Regions from separate parts of the Saccharopolyspora sp. ID03-671 genome, predicted to be linked through region 1. Evidence: riboswitches for the same ligand, from Rfam matches in the RefSeq annotation. Region 1 holds a riboswitch; each other region holds the start of a gene.
The links. Region 1 has a riboswitch for cobalamin ahead of metE (5-methyltetrahydropteroyltriglutamate--homocysteine S-methyltransferase). Riboswitches for the same ligand answer to the same signal wherever they lie in the genome.

Region 1 (6,795 bases):
ACGACCGTTGTCACAGTGAGCCGCCGCCGGGGCCCGGGGGCGAGCCTTTGGTCAGGCTCGCCCCCGGTTTCCGGGGCGGTCAGGCTCGGAGGCGGTGGGCCGCCTCCGCCATGTTGCGGAGGGCACGTTCGACCTCGGCGTAGTCGCGCGTCTTGAGACCGCAGTCGGGGTTGACCCACAGGCGTTCGGCCGGAACGGCCTGCACAGCGGTCTTGAGCAGCTCGGCCATCTCCTCGACACCGGGAACGCGGGGCGAGTGGATGTCGTAGACGCCCGGGCCCACGCCCCGGTCGAAGCCGACCTCGTTGAGGTCGGCGAGGACCTCCATGCGCGAGCGGGCCGCCTCGATGCTGGTGACGTCGGCGTCGAGGGCCACGATCGCGTCGATGACGTCGCCGAACTCCGAGTAGCACAGGTGGGTGTGGATCTGCGTCGCCTCCGCCACCCCGGACGTCGCGAGCCGGAACGACTCCACCGCCCAGTCCAGGTAGGCCGGGCGCTGGTCGGCGCGCAGCGGGAGGAGTTCGCGCAGCGCGGGTTCGTCGACCTGCACCACGCGGATCCCGGCGGCCTCCAGGTCGCGGACCTCGTCGCGGACGGCCAGCGCGACCTGGCGCGCGGTGTCGGCCTGCGGCTGGTCGTCGCGCACGAACGACCACGCCAGGATCGTCACCGGGCCGGTGAGCATGCCCTTGACGGGCTTGTCGGTGAGCCGCTGCGCGTGCTCGGCCCACTCCACGGTCATCGGTTCCGGCCGCCACACGTCGCCGAACAGGATCGGCGGCCGGACGCAGCGGGAACCGTAGGACTGCACCCAGCCGTGATCGGTGGTGGCGAAGCCTTCGAGCTGCTCCGCGAAGTACTGGACCATGTCGTTGCGCTCGGGTTCGCCGTGCACGAGCACGTCGAGCCCGAGGTCCTCCTGCAGCGCGATGACGCGCTCGACCTCGTCGCGCATCCGCTGCCGGTAGGTGGCCTGGTCGATGCGCCCGGCCCGCAGCGCCGCGCGGGCCTTGCGGACGTCGGTGGTCTGCGGGAAGGAGCCGATCGTGGTGGTCGGCAGCGGCGGCAGCCGCAACGACTTCTCCTGCGCGGCTTGCCGTTCCGGGTAGTCCGCGCGCCGCGAGTCACCCGGCCGGAGCGAGTCGAGCCTGGCGCGGACGCGGTTGTTGCGGACCCGCTCGGCCGCGGCCCGGTCGGCGATGGCGGCGCGCGCGTCGGCGAGCTCGGCGTCGACGACGTCCCGTCCCTCCCGCAGGGCGAGGCCGAGGGTGACGACCTCGCGGACCTTCTGCGCTGCGAACGACAACCACGGCTTGACCTGCGGATCCAGGCTCGGTTCGGCGTCGACGTCGTAGGGCACGTGCAGCAGCGGGCAGGAGGTGCCCAGGGCGAGCTCGTCGGCCGAACCGAGCAGCGTGGCCGCGGTGATCAGGCACCGGTCGAGATCGGCGCGCCAGACGTTGCGGCCGTCGACCACGCCCGCGACCAGGACCTTGTCCCGCAGCCCGGTGGTGGCCACGACGTTGTCCTGAGTGGACGGATCGGTGACGAGGTCGACCGCGATGCCCTCGACGGGCGTCGAGGCGAGCACCCCGAGCGCGTCTCCGGGATCGCCGAAGTAGCAGGCGGACAGGATCGCGGGCCGTTCGGTCAGGTCGCCGAGCCGCCGGTAGGTGTTGCGCAGCGCGTCGAGCTCCCCCGGCGTCCGGTCGGCGGCCAGGGCGGGCTCGTCGAGCTGCACCCACTCCGCCCCCGCGCGGTGCAGCTCACCGAGCAGGCCCTCGTAGGCATCGGTGAGCTCGGCGAGCTTGTCGAGCGGGTCGAAACCCTCCACCGCGGGCTTGCTGAGCAGCAGGAAGGTCAACGGCCCCACCAGGACCGGCCGGGTCTCGACGCCCAGCTTCCGGGCCTCCCGGAACTGCTCGACGACTGTGGTGTCGGTGAGCGCGAAGCGCGTGTCCGGGCCGATCTCGGGCACCAGGTAGTGGTAGTTGGTGTCGAACCACTTCGTCATCTCCAGCGGCGGCACCGCCTCGGTACCGCGCGCCATCGCGAAGTAGGTGTCCAGCGCGCCGAGTCCCAGCTCGGCGTAGCGGGGTGGGACGGCGCCGAAGGTGACGGCGGTGTCCAGGACCTGGTCGTAGTAGGAGAACGTGGTGCCCGGCACCGAGTCGAGGCCGGCCTGGGCCAGCCCCCGCCAGGTGTTCTCCCGCAGCGTGCGCGCGACCTCGCGCAGTTCCGCCTCGTCGCTGCGCCCGGCCCAGTAGGACTCCAGGGCGCGCTTGAGCTCCCGGTTCGGGCCGATCCGGGGATATCCGAGGACGGTGGATCCGATCTTGCTGGTCAACGCTCTCTCCTCGCGAGCTCGACTTCGACGGTCGAGGTCCTCGCGACAGGCGCGCCGACCCGCGGGCGCACCTCGCCCACCGGTCGTCCGCCAGGTCCTCCCGCGAGACCTCGGACCAGCGCGCGCCGGCGGCGCGCGCACCGATGGCAGGTATTCGGACTCGCGGGCAACCGTCGGTGTGTCGGGGGGAAGTTCTCATGAAAACTTCCCCGTCCACCGAACGGACCTACTGGCCGTCGCTTCCCAGGCCGCGAGGCCCAGTGCTCATGACGGCGGTCGTTCCCGCTCACCGCTGCGGGGCAGTCCCGGATTCGCACCGGGTTCCCTCTTGCCTCGCCCGAACCGCGCTCAGCGCAACCGCCCGGACGAACCACCAGCGCCCCCAGCCTATCCGGACGCGACCCGCTGACAACCCCGTTCCCGCGCCCCGGGCCCCCGACACGCGAGCTGAGCACCGGTTCGCCGCGCGAGGAGATCCCGATCACGCCCCGGTGGCGGATCAGCCCCCGAACTTGGGCGCTCCCACCGAGAACGGGGTGCCGAACGGGTCCCGGATCTCGGCCATGCGGCCGTAGACCATGTCGTAGGGCGCGGCCGCGGTACCTCCCGCGGCCGCGGCCCGCTGGGCGGTCGCGTCGGCGTCGTCGACCATGAACAGCGTGCCCCAGGCCGAGGACGTGGCCGCGGGGTCGCCGACGATGCCGCCGATCTCGTGGCCGTCCGGGCGGCGCAGGAACGTGAAATCGTCATCACCCAGGTAGCCGTCGGAGTCCAGCCCGAAGTCGAACACGGAGGCGTAGAACGCCCGTGCGGCACCGGGGTCGGGGGTGACGAGATCGTTGCGCAGCAACGCGTTCGGCTCGTTGACCAGGCGCGTTCCGACGTGGTTCTGGCCGTGCCAGAGCCCGAACTGGGCGCCGACCGGGTCCTTGACGAGCGCCATCCGGCCCTTGTCCATCACGTCCATCGGTGGCACGACCACCTGCCCGCCGGCCGCCTCGGCCTTGGACACGGTCGTGGCGACGTCATCGGTGGCGAAGTAGACGTTCCACCAGAACTCCGTCGCCGACTCGTCGTGGTTCGGCATGATCGCGGCGACCTCGCGGCCCTCGACCAGGCACATCGTGTAGCGGCCCATCGCCTCCGGGCCGACGTCGAACTCCCATCCGAACACCGCCCCGTAGAACTCCATCGCGCGATCGAGGTCCGGGATCCCCAGGTCGATCCACGCCGGGGTGCCGTTGGGCTGCGTCGAATCCAGCTTCGTCATGGCTCCTCCAAGAGGGGTGCGGACGCCACGACGGTAACCACGACCTCCGACGAATCGCCCAGCGAAGCTCAGGTCTTGATCGGCGACCAGGACCGGATCCAGGTGTCGGGATTGCTCAGGTCCGGGGTCGCCGTGGCGTTGCGGACCACCGGAACGCGCATGAGCATCCCGAAGTTGCCGCTGTCGCCGAACCGCGAACGCAGGATCTCGTGGTTGCGGGCGCGCAGCTGCGGATCGGTCAGGCAGCGCACCGCGCCGAACCCGCCCCGGGTGAACACGCCGCTGCACAGGGTCAGGGTGCGGCGCACGTCGTAGGGGTTGGGGAAGCGGGCGAGCAGGCCGACGTCCTCGATCAGCCGGCCGTCGTGCAGCGTCGGCCGGTACCGCCGCCCCTCGTCGGCGACCTCGAAGACCTCGCCGTGCCCGACGTCGTCGACCTCGACCTGCTTGACCGGCAACCCGAACCGCACCTGGCGCCGCATCGGGTTCATCGCAGGACTGCCCAGCAGCACCAGGTGCGCCCGCAGGTCCTTCGGGTCGATCCGGCGGGCGATGTCGAACCGCACGTCGGCCTCGGGGTTGAGCGCGCGCAGGTGGCCGTAGAGCTCGATGAGCGCGTCGCCGTCGGCGTAGGAGGACATGCCGATGTAGTTGCGCCGCTCCGGATCGGCCAGCGGTGAGAGGTTCCGGGAGGGCACCCGGCCGGTGAGGATGCGCACCGGTCCGCCGCCGGGGAACCGCCAGAAGTCCGGGACCTCGGGCGCGGGCGCGACCGGGTCCGCGCGCAGCCGGTCGAGCTCCTCCTTGATCTCCGCGCGGACCCGGCGCTCCTCGTCGCCGAGGGACGCCGCGGGTGGGACCTTCCCGCTGCGGGAAGGGGTTCCGACCGCGAAGAAGGTCGCGTAGTCGCCCAGCCGGGCCGGGGGCGGCACCTTCACCCCGCTCTCCCACTGCGAGACGCTGGAGACCGCGACGCCCAGGGCGCGCGCGAGCTCGCCCTGCTTGAGACCGCGCTCGCGGCGCAGCGCCCGCAGCCGCGCGCCGAGCCCGGACCGCTCCGCCATCCGCTCCCCCTTCAGGTGTTCGGTCGCCACTCGTAGAGCCGGTTCGCCGGGTTCTGCAGGTCCGGGGTCCCGGTGACGTGGCGCATCACCGGAACCCGCATCAGCAGTCCGAACCGGTTGAGGTCGGCGACCTCGTCGGTGAGGTGGGCCAGGTTCCGGTCGCGCAGCTCCGGATCGGTCAGGCAGCGCACCGCGCCGAACCCGCCCCGGGTGAACACCCCGCTGCAGAACGTCAGGGTGCGGCGGAGGTTGTTCGGGTTCGGGATCCGGGCGAGCAGCCCGACGTCCTCGACGAGCTGGTCGCCCCGGAAGCTCGGCCGGAGCCTCCGCTCGCCGTCGATCTCGAACACCGAGCCGTCGACGACGTCGTCGTCGGGGACCTGCCGGACCGGCCAGTCGGCGGTCAGCCACTCCACCCACGGGTTGGTCGCCCCGCTGCCGAGGAACACCAGGTGCGCGCGCAGGTCGTCGTCACCGAGGTGTTCGAGCCGGATCTCGGCCTGCGAGCGCGGATTGGCCGCGCGCACGTGCCCGAACAGCTCGACGGCGGCGTCGAGGTCGGCGCAGCGGGCCAGCGACAGGAAGTTCGGCTCGCTCGGGGTGCCCAGCGGGGACCAGTGCTTCTCGGTGAGACCGCCGGTGACGATGCGGACGGGGCCGCCGTCGGGGAAGTGCCAGAAGTCCTGGCGCGCTTCGGCTTCCCCGGGTTCCTCGTCCGCCGCCCGCATCCGGTCGAGCTCCTGCTTGAGCCGCAGGCGCTCCTCGCGCTGCTCGCCGGTCAGCGCGTTCTCCGGCGGCACGCCGTCGGTCACCGCCCCGGCGGCGAAGTACGTGGCGTAGTCGGCCAATCGGGTCAGCGGCGGCGTTTTCGCCCCGCTCTCCCAGGAGGAGATGCTGGAGACCGCGACGCCGAGGGCTCTCCCGAGCCGGAGTTGCGTCATGCCGCGGGATTCGCGGAGCTCGCGGAGCCGCACGCCGAGCTCTCCGGTTCCGCTCTGGCTCCCGGGACGAGCCATCAGGACGTCTCCTTCACCCTGGTCGGAGAAATTCACCCAATTTCACTGAAGCTGCGAAGACCTGCAGATACTGGCACTGCGCACGACGAGCGGCAAGGCCTGCGAAAGCGGAGGCGTTGACGCTCTGTGGAGGTAATCGCATACTGATCGTGGCGCGTTTCACCCGGCGGCGGGAAACTTCAACGGAGAAGTGAAATTTCACCGCCGGGAGGTGCCAGAAGCACTCGGCCACGGGCCGGAGCGCGCGGCCGGCGGATCGCCGGCCGGACATGCGAACGCCCCCGGAAATCGTTTGGCCACGACCGGGGGCGCTGCGCGGATCCACGATCACCCTCACTACGGGCACGACCCGTGAAGGGAGCTCGCGTATGTTCACCATACTCCCAGCGGTGCTGTCGGCAAACGACCCACCCGTCGTCACTCCCGACTCGATTTCCACCGCGCTGCAAGGAATGTTCCTCGGCGTGCTGGTCGCGTTGTTCGCGGCCGCGGTCGTGCTGGGCCGGGCGCTGTCCGGCGTGGCAGGCATCGCGCGCTCGGTGCTCGGCCCGCCCGCGGCCGTGGTCACCGTCCTGTCGGTCCTCGCTCTCGTGCTCCTCGCCGGGAACGCCGGGGCCAGTCCCTGATCACCGTCCGGTCGACACCAGGCGGACCTCGGCAGCTCCGGGTCCGCCCCCGGTGCGGCCGGGCTCGTCAATCCCCCGACCTGCGCATTCACCCGAGCCGCAGCACCTGATAACGGATCGGAACTCGTCCGTCCCGATTTGTCCGTTCCTCATTGCGCAGGGCAGGACGCTCGATTACGTTCCCGCCCATGCCTGCCGCGACTTCCTCCGATTTCCGCTCTGTCCCCGACATGCTGCGCGATCGCGTGCGACGTTCCGGGGGCAGCGAGGCCTTCCGCTACCCCGACGGCGAGCAGTGGCGCTCGCTGACCTGGGAGCAGGTGTGGGAGCGGGCCCGGGCGATCGCGCTGGGCCTGCACGCCATCGGGGTCGCGTCGCAGCAGCGGTGCGGCATCCTGGCCGGGACGCGGATGGACTGGATCCTGGCCGACATGGGCGTGATGTGCGCAGGCGGCGCCACGACCACGAT
Region 2 (6,795 bases), 210 kb from region 1:
CAGGCCCGGCAGCGAGGTGAGCAAGGCGAACAGGCCGAAGGCCACCACCCGCAGCGCGCAACCGAGGATGATCATCGGCCGGCAGCCGATCCGGTCGGCGGCGGTTCCTCCCACGAGGAACATGCCCTGCTGGCTCAAGTTCCGCACTCCGAGCACGAGTCCGACCACGGCCGCGCCGTAGCCGAGGTCGTGGCTCATGTAGGAGGCGAGGAACGGCAGCAGCATGTAGAAGCCGACGTTGATCCCGAACTGGTTGACCACCAGCAACCGCGCGGGCGTGGACAACCGCAGGAAAGCTCCCTTGCTCGTCATGATGTCGCGCCCTCCTCGCACACCGGGCACCACTGCCCCGAGGTGGCTCGTCGGCAGCACGGATCAGCCACGGTGCGGCACCGCGCCCACCGCCGGCCCACGGCCTCGCGCGGGTGGTCCACGGTGGAGGGCATGGCGGCGCGTGCGACCAAGTCGTGGTGCCGGCAGAAGTCGTCGTCGTAGATGGACTCCCAGTACCGGTCCGGACCGTCGGGGAAGACCGCCACGACCCGATCCGAATCGAGTTCCCGCGCGCACCACGCGGCGACCATCGCGGTCGAACCCGTGCTCCAGCCACCGCTGACGAAGCTGCGCGCGGCCAGCCTGCGGCACGCGTCGGCCGCCTCGGCAGGCCCCACCCAGTGCACCTCGTCGAACTGGTCGTAGGCGACGTTGCCCGGGTGGATGCTGCTTCCCAGCCCGCGCATCAGGCGATGCCCGGGCACTTGGCCGAACAGGCTCGACCTCGGCGAGTCGACGCCCACGACGCGCACTCCGGGCCACCGCTTGCGCACCACCGAGGCGATGCCCGCGCTGTGACCACCGGTTCCCACGCTGCACACCACCGCGTCGAGCTCGTCGAACTGCACGGTGAGTTCGCGGCCCATCTCCCGATAGCCCGCTGGGTTGTCCGGGTTGTTGTACTGATCCGGCCAGTAGGCGCCGGGAATCTCCGCCAACAGCTCGTGCACCCGGTCCAGCCGTGCCCGCTGCCACCCACCGACCGGATGTGGTTGCGGGACGATCTCCACGCGGGCGCCGTAGGCGCGCAACAACCGCCGGGTCATCTCGTCGAGCTCGGAGTCGGCAACGATGACCACCGGATGTCCCAGCGCCGAGCCCACGAACGCCAGTCCCACGGCGAGGGTGCCGCTGCTGGACTCGACCACCGCAGCCCCGGTGCGGAGCTCACCGCGCTCGCGGGCGCCGCGCAGCATCGACAGCGCAGCACGGGCTTTCATGGTCGCCGGACCGACCGACTCCAGCTTCGCCCAGAACCCCGGGTGCGGTCGCGGAAGCGGTGTCGCCACGCGCAGCACTGGGGTGTCGCCGATGAGATCGAGCAACGACTCGCACTTCCTGCCACCCGCGACACCGTCGGCGGCGCCCTGCTGCAGCGGGATCACCCTAGACCCCCTCGGTAGAGGTGGACGTCGGTGTCGCCGCCGCTGAGCCAGAAGAACGGGTACGGCTCGGCCGACAGCCCCGTGATCTCCTCGCCCAGCATCTCGCGGAACACCGCGCTCCCGCTCTGGGCGAACATCACCAACGGCAGCTCCCGCGACCGGCACAGCGCGGCGATGGAGTCGAACGTGCCGTTGCCGAGCACCATTCCGGACGCGAGCACCGCGTCGGCACCGTCGATCGCGCGCTGGTGATCGGTGAGGACGGGTTCCTCCCACTCCGTCACGCCGCCCTTGAGATCGCAGGGCACGTAGTCGATCCCGCGTTCGCGCAGTGCCGCCAGAAGCGAGTTGACCACCCCGACCACGGCGACCCGCCCGCCTGCCGGCACTTCGACCAGCTCAGCCACAGCACGGGCACGCGCCGTGGACTTCTCCAGCGAGGTCCCCGCGGGCACTCGCACCGAGCGCGCCCGCGGGTGCCGCGCGTGCGGCACCGCATCCCCCAGGCAGGCGTCCAGCGCGGCCACCCGCACCGCCGTCACGGGGTGCCGCAGCAGCTCGGCCAAATCGGCCCCGACGATTTCGCGCACGACCTCGTCGTCGATCTCACCGGGCTCGACCGCGCAGGAGCCCACCGCTGAGCCCACCCGCACGCTCAGCACCGCGTTCACATAACCGCTGCGGCGCCCCACGTGCTGCGCCGCCTGCACGGTCAGGAAAGCCACCGATGTCTTCGCCTCGACGGATTTCCCGTCCCGATCACCGATCACGCGTTCCAACGCCGAATGAGCGCGCTGCCGCGGAAAAGGAAAACTCACAGACACAGTTGTCTCCACATCGCAAGAGGAACGGCCACGAAGCGCATGGCCCTATGCGATGCGGACAGCAACGAGACGAGCCCTCGACAGGCCCGAAAATGACACGACGACCCACTGATCCGGACGCACCGGTGACCTCCTCCGGGGCTCCGCGACCCCGTACGAATCGGCGTGACGACGCGAGTCTCCTGACTCGTGGATCGACGTCGCCTTCAGCCTTCCCACCGGACACTCGGCAGTGGCTCGAACGAAGACGACTCCTCACTCACAGTGGCGGGACCGTGCCGGATTCACACCGGCTTCCTCCACGCCGTCACATGGATGTTCGAACCAACATCGCAGCAGGAACCGCGCGCAGTCAATCGCCAAGTGATATCTATTGCACAGATCTAGCAACAATGATGATCTGTTCATTTGAACATGTGGAGGTGGAAATGCTGCAGGAGAAAGTCCGCGTGCTCGGGGATTACGAGGTGCGACGCGCCCGCAGAGAAGACATCGACAATGCTCGGACGCTGATGTTGAACACCTTCTACTGGGTCATGGGCCACGGATACGTTGCCGAGTGGCACGCCGACGTGATCGACCTCGAACGAACCTACTTCCACACACCAGGCCAAGCACTGTTCGTCGCCACGCTTGGTGACGAAGTCGTCGGGACGGCCGCTGTCCGCGCCAGTGGGCCGAAGAATCCACCACACCCGAAGTGGATCGCCGACCGCTACGGCACACCCGGTACCGCCCAGCTGTTCCGCACCTACGTCAATCCCGAACACCGAAGGAACGGGCTCGCCCGTGCCCTGGTGGAGCAGTCATGCGAGTTCATCGCCGAAACCGGGCGTTATGACACGATCTACCTGCACACCAATCCGGCGATCGAAGGCGCAGAACCCTTCTGGCGCAGCGTGGCCAAGGAGATCTACGACGCGCGGAACCACAGCCAGTACAGCCCGACCATCCACTTCGAGATCCCGGTACCACCAGCCACGACCGGCACGTGACCTGCGCTCTCGCTACTGGTACCCCCCGGCATCAACGGATCGGGGTTCCCCGGCGCCCACCACACCGTTCACATCCTTGCCGTGGTCGCCGCGCGCAGCTCCGATCCTGTGGACTACTTCGAGGCGATCAAGGTGTCGAAGTCAGGGAAGGAGTCGGCGAGGCGGCTGCCGGTGAAGTTGCCGACCCAGCCGTCCTCGTCGTGGAAGAAGCGGACCGAGACGTAGTCCGGGCGAGTGCCCATGTCGAACCAGTGGGTCGTGTGGGCGGGGACGCTGATCAGGTCGCCCGCTTCGCACAGCACCGCGTACACGCGGTCGCCGACGTGGAGGTAGAACACGCCTGCGCCGCGGGCGAAGAAGCGATCCTCATCGTCGTCGTGGGTGTGCTCGGAGAGGAACTTCTCGCGAGCCACGGCCGCCTTCTCCGCCCACTCCGGCGTGCCCTCCGGGATCATGCTCATCGCGTCCACGAGCACGTAGCCCTCGGTGTCCACGACGCGCTGCACCTGGTCCGAGTACGCCTCGAGCACCTCGTCACATGTCGGCTCGGCCGGCAGGTCCACCAGCGGCCAGCGCTCGAACCGGACGCCCAGCTCCTTGAGCTCGGCGGCGATCTCCTCGCCGTCGGTGGACCGCAGCAGCACCTCGTCGGGGGCGTCGTCGGCCCACACCGTCAACAGCGTCATCACGCACTCCCTTCAACAACGTTCATGCTGGTGGCCGTGGCGAACCGGAGCAACCACTCCAGGCATTCGAGCCGGTGGCGAGCCTCGAGCAGGTCCTCGCCCCAGACGTAGACCCCGTGCCGCGCGACCAGCAGCGCAGGCGTGTCCGCGCGGAAGCCGCGTTCGAACGCATCCCCCAGCACCGTCATGTCCTGGCCGTTGCCGATCACCGGGATCGTCACGACGTCGTCGTGGGCGGCGCGGCCGAAGCCCTTGAGCATCTCCAGGTCCCGCAGGACGACACCGTCCGGCCAGCGCTCGGCGGCCAGCACCGGGGCCGGCGCGTGCACGTGGACCACCGCACCCGCGCCCGACACCGACGCGATCCGGGCGTGCAGGCCCGCCTCGGCCGAGGGCTTGCCGCCGTCGACGGCGATGCCGTGCTCGTCCACGACCACCGCGTCGTGCTCGGTCAGCTCGCCCTTGTCGCCGCCGCTGGCGGTCACCACCAGGCGCAGCGGATCCCGGGACAGCACCTCCGAGAGGTTTCCCGACGTGCCGCGCATCCAGCCCATCGCGGCGTAGCGCGCGGACTCGGTCGCCAAGCGCGCCCCGATCTCGATCACCTCGTCACCCACCGGGCACCACCTCGACCTCCGGCAGCTCCTTCACCGCGCGGTGCGGGCCGAAGTCGGCGTCGGCGAACGGCTCACCGGGACGGGCCAGGCCGACCGTGCGCCAGCCGGCCGCGGCGGCCGCGTCGAGTTCGGCGGGCACGTCGGAGAAGAACACGATCCGCCCCGGCTCGGCCCCCAGCGCCTCCGCGATCGCCCGGTACGACGGCTCCTCGCGCTTCGGGCCCGCGTTGGTCGTGTCGAAGTGCCGACCCTCGAACAGACCGGTCAGGTCGCCGTCGGTGGTGCGCGAGAACGACGCGACCTGCCCGGCCGCCGAACCCGACGAGAACACCGCGAGCCGCAAACCCGCCTCCCGCCACGACCGCAGCGTCGGCGCCACGTCACTGAACAGCGTCGTCGTCAGATCGCCGACCGCGTAACCGTGCTCCCAGATCAGGCCCTGCAACGTCTTGAGCGGCGGGACCTTCTCGTCGGCGTCCATCCAGCCGTGCAGCACCGACACGATCTCGTCGGTGGAGGCGGTCTCCGCGAGCTCCGCGCGGGCGCGGATGTCCTCGACCGCTCCGATCACCACCGGGTCGTCGGGGTGCTCATCGATCCACGGCCCCAGCCTCGGCCGCGCGTAGTCGTAGAGCACCACGTGCACCTGGCTGGTCGCGGTGAGCGTGCCCTCGATGTCGAGGACCACCCACTCGACGGCGATCTGCTCGCCGGGCTTCGTCACAACTCCTCCTCGTACCTGTCCAGCTCGTGCGGCCCGAACGGGCCTCGGTCGGTGACCACGGTGGTCACGAATCGCAGTGGTGTCACGTCGAAAGCCGGGTACCAGCCGCGGATTCCCGGTTCGGACACCCCAGCGGCGGCCAGCACCTCGGTGCCGTCGCGGTGCTCGATCGGCACGTCCCCGGCACTCGGCGCCGAGGCGTCCGGCGCCTGCACCATCGCGTGGAACGGCACGTCGAAGGCGTGCGCGGCGACCGCCAGCCCGAGCGTACCGATCTTGTTGATCACGTGACCGTCCATCGTGACCCGATCGGCAGCGGTCACCAGCGCGTCCACCTCGCCGGAGGCCAGCAGTGCGGCCCCCATCGAGTCGGTGATCAGCGTCGTGTCGACTCCCATCTCGGCCAGCGTCGCCGCGGTCAGCCGCGCGCCCTGCGTGTACGGGCGGGTTTCGGTGCAGGCGAACCGCACCCGCTTCCCCCGCTCGTGCGCCGCGCGCACCAGCTCCACCAGGTACAGGTCCGCCCAGCAGTGCGTCAGCACGCAGCCCTCGTCGGGCAGCAGCGCGGCGGTGTGCTCGCCGAGGACGCGACTGCTGTCGCGGTAGACCTGCTCGCCCCACCGCGCGCCCTCGGTCGCCGAGGCCACCAGGTCGTTCTCGTCGACCCGCGACAGCACCCGGTCGACCGCCTTGCGCAAGTGGTTGTTGGTCGGCCGGGTCGACACCAGGCGCGCGCCCGCCTTGTCCATCAGAGCACGGGGATTCGCATCGCCCTCGGCCTCGCGCGCGGCGAGCACCATGCCCCACAGCGCGGCGAAGTAAGGCCCGGAGGACTGGGTGACCATGTCCTCGATCGCCTGCGCGACGTCCTCCACCGTCGCGCACCGCACCCACTCGCGGCGCTGTGGGAACACGCGACGGTCCAGGACGTACACTCCGTCGTCGGCGATCCGCACGCTGTCGGCCAGCACCGGCAGGTCCATCAGCTGTACCCCGAGGGAGTCGGGTAGGCACCGGTGAGGACGTGATCGCCCACCTCCCGCGCCTTGTGCGACACCGGGTCGTGAAGCGTCAAAGTGCGGGCGTTGCGCCAGAAGCGGTCCAGTCCCACCGCGTTCGACGTCGAACGCGCACCGGTGAACTCGAAGACCCCCGAGGCGACCTCGGTCGCAAGCCGGCTGGCGACGATCTTCGCCGAGGCGATCGCGACCGCGGCCTCACCGCGCTGCTCGGCACCCAGATCCACACCCGCTTCGAACGCCGACCACAGCTGCGCGGCCGCCTCGTCGGCCAGGGCACGTGCCGCCCGGGTTCGTGCCGCCCACTCGCCGTACCCGGCCAGCGCGTAGGGATCCTCGACCGCGGCGGCGACACCGGACGGAGTCCAGCCGCGGCTGCGGGTGCGGGTGTAGTCGGCGGCCTCGGCCAAGGCGCCCTCGGCGATGCCGACCGCGACCTGGGTGAGCATCAGCTGAAAGCCCAAGGCCGCCAACGACCTCAGCACCGCTCC
Region 3 (6,795 bases), 3.4 Mb from region 1:
CATCGGCGGCGTGCTCCGCAACCGCTGGGCCCTGCTGGTCTTCGGCCTGGTCTTCGTGGAGGGCGCGGTGCTGCTCGGCACCATGACTTTCCTGGCATCGGCCCTGGTCAGCGCAGGCCTGGACGTGGCGGTCGCGGGCCTGGCCACCGGCGCCTACGGCGTGGGCGTCCTGATCTTCTCCCGCGTCGTCAAGGCGATCAACTCGAAGCTCCCGGTCTCCCGCCTGATCGCCATCGGCGGCACCCAGATGGTCGTCGGCTACGCCCTGGTCAGCCTCGACACGAACCTCACCACGACGATCATCACGGCCCTCCTGCTCGGCGGCGGCTGGTCCTTCATGCACTCCTCCCTCCAGGCCTGGGCCACCGAGGTCGCCCCGGAGGCGAGAGGAACAGCGGTGGCCCTCTTCGCCTGCGCCCTCTTCCTCGGCAGCGCAGCAGCCTCAGCAGCAGCAGGCCCCCTTGCGGACCACGACCAGTACACGATCCTGTTCGCCACAGCAGGAGCAGTAGCGATCCCCCTGGTAACCACAGCCACATACGCCAGAAACCGCTACAAGAACAAACAACCACAACCAGCCTGAACAGCAAGAACGTCAGGCAAGCACCGAAGGTGCTTTCTCCTTACCCCACCTAGGACGCTTGCACCGCCGCGGGTTCTCAGACGTTCTCTGGGGAGGACAGCCGTAGCGCCGTGTATTGGCATACATAAGTCTCGGATCCCGGAGCCAGAGGGCGTCTGAGGTTCCGCTACTGGCACCGCCAAGCAACCCAGCCACCGGAGTAATCCCGTCGAAAAAAGAGCCCCGCGCTCAACCGGCCTGGGGGTCGCTGGGAGCGCGGGGCACTTTGGAGGTCCACCCCTGGGGGTCAGGTGGACTGGTCGTCACCGTACCAATCCGACCGAAGGGTCGGTACTCGCAGGGTTGAATCTCGTAACCAAAACGAGACTAAGCCGCCAACCCGCTGTCACCGCTGACGGCCCGGACGACTCCGGCGACGTTCTCGGCGGAGAGCTCTTCGAGCCGCAGGCTGGGCCCGCCCAGGGCTGTGGCCAGCTGGTTCGCGAGTCCGAGCTTGACGGCACCGTTCTCGCAGTCGACGACGACGGAGGCGGTTCCGGTGCTCGCGAGGACGCGGGCGGCGCGCAGGGAGTCGTCGACGGCCTGCTTGGTGCCGGTGGTCCCGCCGACGCCGACGGTGGCCTTGCCGTCGGTGAGCAGCACGACGAGGGGCCGGCGCTGCGGGTCGCGGGTGGCTTCGGTGCGGATGACGTGCTGGGTGCGCAGCAGCCCGTCGGCGAGCGGGGTGCGCCCGCCGGTGCGGAGGCTGCGCAGCCGGGCGGCGGCGATGTCGACGGACGAGGTGGGCGGCAGGGCGAGTTCGGCCTTGTCGCCGCGGAAGGTGATCACGCCGACCTTGTCGCGCCGCTGGTAGGCGTCGCGCAGCAGGGACAGGACGGCGCCGCTGACGGCGCTCATCCGGTCGCGTGCGGCCATGGAGCCGGAGGCGTCGACGGCGAAGAGCACGAGGTTGCCCTCGCGGCCTTCGCGCAGGGCCCGGCGGACGTCGTCGGAGCGCAGGACCAGACCGGGTCCGCTGCGGCCGCGCGCGGCCTGGTGGGGCGCGGCGGCGGCGAGGGTGGCGGTGACGTGCAGGCCATGGCCGTCGACGGTGGTGGCGCGGGTGGTGCGTCCGCTGCGGGAGCGGGCGCGGGACCGGCGTCCGGGCGCGCCTTCGCCGAGCCCGGGCACTTCCAGCAGCCGGGCGCGGAAGGACTGCCCGGCGCCGACCGGGGAGCGTTCGGAGTCCCCACCTCCGGGCTGTTCCTGCTGCTCACCGCCTCCGCCGCCGTTCGGTCCGGTGGGCTCGTCCTGGGGTTCGCCGCCTCCACCGGGGCCGCCGTCGCCGCCTCCGTCGGGGTCGTCGTCCGGGTCTTCCGGCGCCTGGTCGTCGGCCTGCTCGGCGGCGTCGGACATCGCCTGCTGGAGCTGGTCCTCGGCCATGCCGGGCTCGTCGAACGGGTCGCGGCGGCGCCGGTGCGGCAGCGCGAGCCGGGCGGCGGCCTCGACGTCCTCCTCGGCGACGGCCCCGGCGCCGCGCCAGGCGGCGTGGGCGACGGCGGTGCGGGCGAGCACGAGGTCGGCGCGCATCCCGTCGACGTCGAAGGCGGCGCACAGCGCGGAGATCCGGCGCAGTTCGGAGTCGGGCAGCACGACGGTCTCGACGCGGTCGCGGGCGGCGCGGATGTGCTCGGCGAGTTCGGCGTCGGCGTCGGCCCACCGGGCGGCGAACCCGGCGGGGTCGGCTTCGAAGGCGAGCCTGCGGCGGACGACCTCGGTGCGGGTGCTGACCTCGCGGCTGGCGGCGACCTGCACGGTGAGGCCGAAGCGGTCGAGCAGCTGCGGCCGCAGCTCGCCTTCCTCGGGGTTCATGGTGCCGACGAGCAGGAACGACGCGGCGTGCGAGACGGAGACGCCGTCGCGCTCGACGTGCGCGCGGCCCATGGCGGCGGCGTCGAGCAGCAGGTCCACGAGGTGGTCGTGCAGCAGGTTGACCTCGTCGACGTAGAGGACGCCGCGGTGCGCTCCGGCGAGCAGGCCGGGCTGGAAGGCGCGGACGCCTTCGGTGAGCGCGCGTTCGAGGTCCAGGGAGCCGATGAGCCGGTCCTCGGTGGCGCCGACGGGCAGTTCGACGAGCTGCGCGGGCTTGCGGGTGGCGGTCTCGCCGTGCGGGGCGTCCGGGCACTGCGGGTCGGGGGCGGTGGGGTCGCAGCCGAAGCGGCAGTCGTCGACGACGTCCAGCGCGGGCAGCAGCGACGCCAGTGCGCGCACGACGGTCGACTTGGCCGTGCCCTTCTCGCCGCGCACCAGCACACCGCCGATGCGCGGGTGCACCGCGTTGAGCAGCAGCGCGAGCCGCAGGTCGTCGTGGCCGACCACGGCGGAGAAGGGGAAGCGGGGGGCAGCGGACATGCCGGTGTGGTTCCTTCCTCGGGGTGCGGACGCCCCGCTGTCGGGAACAAGGGGCCGCAGTGTCCTGACTCCCGGATCGTCACGTCCCTCCGGCCTTCCCAGGTCACCCCGGTGGCTCGCGCGGGAGGTCCGCTCCTCGGTCACAGTGGCGCCGACCGTGCCGGACTCGCACCGGCTTCCTGCCAACACCCCTTGCAAACGGATTCAGCTCGATGATCCCAGAAGGAGATCAAGCACCCAACCGCCGGCGCGGGAACTCACAGTTTCACGAGCTTGGCGGTGCGGGTAGCGGAACCTGATCGGCTCCGCGGACTCCGCGCGCCGCTCCTGATGCACGCCGACACGGAGTACTCGCCACGAAGAGGGAACCTCAACGACCGGCGGTGACGCTTGCTCGGCGGGGTTCGCGGCGCATGTCGACGTGCGGGATGCCGTCTTCGAGGTATTCGTCGCCGACCTCGACGAAGCCGAAGGACGCGTAGAAGCCCTTGGCGTAGGTCTGGGCGGACAGCACCGCGGGCGAGTTCTGCACCTCGGCGACGGCGGCGCGCATGAGCTTGCGGGCGATGCCGAGGCCGCGGGCGCTCTTGGCGGTGCAGACGCGGCCGATGCGGTAGGTGCCGTCGGGGTCCTCCAGCAGCCGGAGGTAGCCGAGCACGTAGTCGTCGGCGGAGTCGACCCAGAAGTGGCGGGTCGAGTCCTCCAGGTCGCGGCCGTCGAGCTCGGGGTACGGGCACTCCTGCTCGACCACGAAGACGTCGACGCGCAACCGCAGCATCCGGTAGAAGTCCGAGGCGTCGAGGTCTGCGGTGTAGGCGCGTTGCACGGCTGTCGCGAGCGGCTGAAGGGTCACCCTTACCTGGATATCACAGGGCTTCCCCGATCCCAGCATTCGCGGGCGCCGGGAGTTGTGCAGACCACTCGCCCCGCATCACGGCGCGTAGCTGGCCAGGCGGGTGTAGACGCCGGGCGTTCCGGGACGGCCGCAGCCGGTGCCGTAGGACACCACGCCTATGAGCCTGCCGTCGGCGACGATCGGGCCGCCGGAGTCCCCGCGCACGCGTCGCGGCCGCCTTCGGGGTAACCGGCGCAGAACATGCTGCGCGGGTCGTAGGTCGGGTAGGCGGAGCGGCAGGAGTCGTCGGGGGCGACGGGCACCTCCACGGAGCGCAGCGTGTCGGAGGCGGGCCCGTCCTCGCTGGTGCGGCCCCAGCCGTAGACGCGCGCCGCGGTGCCCGGCCGGTACGGCTCGGTGTCGCCGGGGGTGACGACGGGCAGCGGGCGCTGCGGCAGCGACGTGGCGAGTTCGAGCACGGCGAGGTCGTCGCCGGTGGTGAAGTCCTCGTAGCCGGGGTGCACCTTCACCTCGTCGACCTCGGCCTCGGTGCCCTCGGTGCTGCGCAGGTCGGTGCGCCCGGCGATCACGCGGATGTCCTTCGGGGAGCGCTCGGCCCCGGTGAGCGGGTCGTGCGCGCAGTGCGCGGCGGTGATGACCTCACCGGCGCGGATGAGGGTGCCGCCGCAGTACTGGTTGCCGTAGCGGTCGGTGAGCGCGACGACCCACGGCGCGTCCTCGGTGCTGGCGCCGGAGCCGCCGAGGATCCGGGACTGCGGCTGGTCGTCGCCGGTGATCGCCGGCCCGGCGTGGGCGACGGGGCTCCCGACTGCCATCGCGGTGACGGTTCCGGCGAGGGCGAGCGCGCGCAGCGCCCGGTTCTTGTCGATCGGTCCGTGGTCGTCGCGGCCCAATGCGGGTGCCTCCAGCTGTCGCGGTGATCGTGCGGAGCGGACACACCGTAATCACCCGCACACCGAAACATCACGAGGCGCAACTCACAGGTTCGCGGGAAAATATTTCGTTAAACTTGGTTCCGGAAACAAATCCTTTCGCGCTTGTCGCCGTCGACCGGCGCGCCTCCATCCCGCGGCGACGCGGACCCGGGGTCCCTCCACCACCGGCGTCCGCCGATTTCGCCTGACCGGATGACGAGATGAACCTGATCAAGCGACGCAGCAGCGGTTGCTGCCCGATTCGGAGAGGACTCCGCCGTGCTCCTGGACCTGACGCCGTTGCCCGCCTTCCTGCTGGCGAGCGCCGTCGTGATCATCACACCGGGAGTGGACGTCTTCCTGCTGCTGCGCACATCGCTCAACCACGGCCGCAAGGCCGGGCTGCTGGCGCTGGCCGGCATCCACACCGCCAGCGCGTTGCAGGTCGCGCTGGTCATCTCCGGGCTGGGGGCGCTGATCACCAGCGCGCCGGGCGTCATGGTGGCGCTGAAGTGGGTCGGCGCGGCCTACCTGCTCTACCTCGCGGCGACGATCGTGCGCGGCTACTGGCTGACCCGCCGCGAGACCGGCTCGCTGGACGTGCCGCCGCCGGAGGACGCCAACCCCTACCTGCGGGGACTGCTCAGCAACCTCACCAACCCGAAGATGCTGCTGTTCAGCCTCGCGTTCCTGCCGCAGTTCGTCGGCGCCTCGACGCAACCGGCGCTGCAGCTGGTCGCGCTGGGCGCGGTGTTCCTGCTGCTCGCCGCGATCTGGGAGGTGACGATCGTGCTCTCGGCCGCCGGGATCGCCGACCGGCTAAAGAACCCCCGAGTCTCGAAGTCGCTGGACGCGCTGAGCGCGACGGCCTTCGTGACCATCTCCATCGGCCTCGTCGCGAGCTGACAGCAGCGTCAGCAGCGCGAGCCCGGCCAGCACCAGCAGCACGACCGGCACCGACACCACCCCGGAGAGCAGGCTGATGACGAACGGCGTGCAGAAGCCCAGGTAGGCCAGCACCCACATGATCGCGGTCAGCCCGGCCAGCTCGGCGGGCCCGGCGATCCGGCCGACCATCGTCAGGCAGTAGGTCGACACGAAGCCGTAGCCGGTGCCCAGCGTCAGCGAGGCCAGCAGCCCCAGCCACGGCTGCACCTGCCACGCCGCGATCGCCGCCAGCACCAGCCCGGCGGCGATCGCCGGGAGCCCGAACACTGCCGTGGCCCGCACCCCGTTGCGGGCGATCCGGCGCGCCCACGGCTGCACGACCGCCCCGAAACCCGGCGCGCACAGCGTCGACAAGCCCGCGTAGAGCACCTCGAAGCCGGGTGCGTGGGCGGTGACCTGCGCGGGAAGGACCGCGAAACCGACGGTCGGGCACAGGAAGATCCACGGCGCCACCGGCGCCACCCGCCGCAGGAAGCGCGGGTCGCGCGCACCCCGCCCGCGCGGCGCCCCGGCCGCGTGCTCGACGCGGGTCTCCGGGCAGCGCCACGCAAGCGGCAGCGTCACCGCGCACAGCAGCAGGTGCGGAACGTAGGCGCTGACCAGCGGGAACGGGCCCCAGGTAGCGACCAGCGCGGAGGCCAGCCCGCTCACGCTGAAGCCGACGGCCAGCAGCACCCCGGCCCGACGCGCACCGGCCCCGTCCTCGGTCGCGGTCCCGAACGGCGGGTGCGACAGGTCCCGCACCCACGCGCTCCCGGCGGCCAGCACGGCCCCGGTGCTCACCCCCACCAGCAACCGGCCGATCACCAGCCCCGGCACGACGTGCGCCCCGAGCATCAGCGCGACGGTGGCCGCAGCGTTGATCACGATCGACCAGAGCACCACCGGCCTGCGCCCCCGCCGGTCCGCCAGCGGACCCCCGAACAGCAACCCGGGCACGAGCCCCACGACGTACAAGGCCAACAACCCGGTCGCCGCCGAGGGGCTCAACCCCAGTTCACCCCGATAAGCCCCCAGCAACGGCGAGAACTGGTTAGCACCCCACCCGGCCACCATCAACAACAGACCAGCAGGCACCCAAACGCTTCGCACCCCTAACGTTC

Region 2: it holds a riboswitch for cobalamin, as region 1 does, so the genes downstream of both, REH65_RS05090 (Rossmann-like domain-containing protein) here and metE (5-methyltetrahydropteroyltriglutamate--homocysteine S-methyltransferase) in region 1, are expected to answer to the same signal.
Region 3: it holds a riboswitch for cobalamin, as region 1 does, so the genes downstream of both, REH65_RS23220 (putative cobaltochelatase) here and metE (5-methyltetrahydropteroyltriglutamate--homocysteine S-methyltransferase) in region 1, are expected to answer to the same signal.

Annotation. Positions count from the first base shown of each region.
Region 1 is NZ_CP134054.1:1,289,552-1,296,346, forward strand. Features, by position in the region: gene metE (5-methyltetrahydropteroyltriglutamate--homocysteine S-methyltransferase) at 80-2,350, opposite strand; cobalamin riboswitch at 2,496-2,694, opposite strand; gene REH65_RS06090 (VOC family protein) at 2,850-3,620, opposite strand; gene REH65_RS06095 (helix-turn-helix domain-containing protein) at 3,689-4,684, opposite strand; gene REH65_RS06100 (helix-turn-helix domain-containing protein) at 4,696-5,700, opposite strand; gene REH65_RS06105 (hypothetical protein) at 6,069-6,326, shown strand; gene REH65_RS06110 (AMP-dependent synthetase/ligase) at 6,515-6,795, shown strand, end outside.
Region 2 is NZ_CP134054.1:1,080,212-1,087,006, forward strand. Features, by position in the region: gene REH65_RS05080 (MFS transporter) at 1-312, opposite strand, end outside; gene REH65_RS05085 (PLP-dependent cysteine synthase family protein) at 309-1,439, opposite strand; gene REH65_RS05090 (Rossmann-like domain-containing protein) at 1,436-2,164, opposite strand; cobalamin riboswitch at 2,418-2,593, opposite strand; gene REH65_RS05095 (GNAT family N-acetyltransferase) at 2,692-3,258, shown strand; gene REH65_RS05100 (acireductone dioxygenase) at 3,372-3,944, opposite strand; gene mtnB (methylthioribulose 1-phosphate dehydratase) at 3,944-4,561, opposite strand; gene mtnC (acireductone synthase) at 4,554-5,285, opposite strand; gene REH65_RS05115 (s-methyl-5-thioribose-1-phosphate isomerase) at 5,282-6,268, opposite strand; gene REH65_RS05120 (acyl-CoA dehydrogenase family protein) at 6,268-6,795, opposite strand, start outside.
Region 3 is NZ_CP134054.1:5,005,231-5,012,025, reverse strand. Features, by position in the region: gene REH65_RS23225 (MFS transporter) at 1-583, shown strand, start outside; gene REH65_RS23220 (putative cobaltochelatase) at 950-2,974, opposite strand; cobalamin riboswitch at 3,013-3,198, opposite strand; gene REH65_RS23215 (GNAT family N-acetyltransferase) at 3,345-3,827, opposite strand; partial or broken gene REH65_RS23210 (S1 family peptidase) at 3,906-4,645, opposite strand; gene REH65_RS23205 (LysE family translocator) at 5,024-5,650, shown strand; gene REH65_RS23200 (MFS transporter) at 5,564-6,769, opposite strand.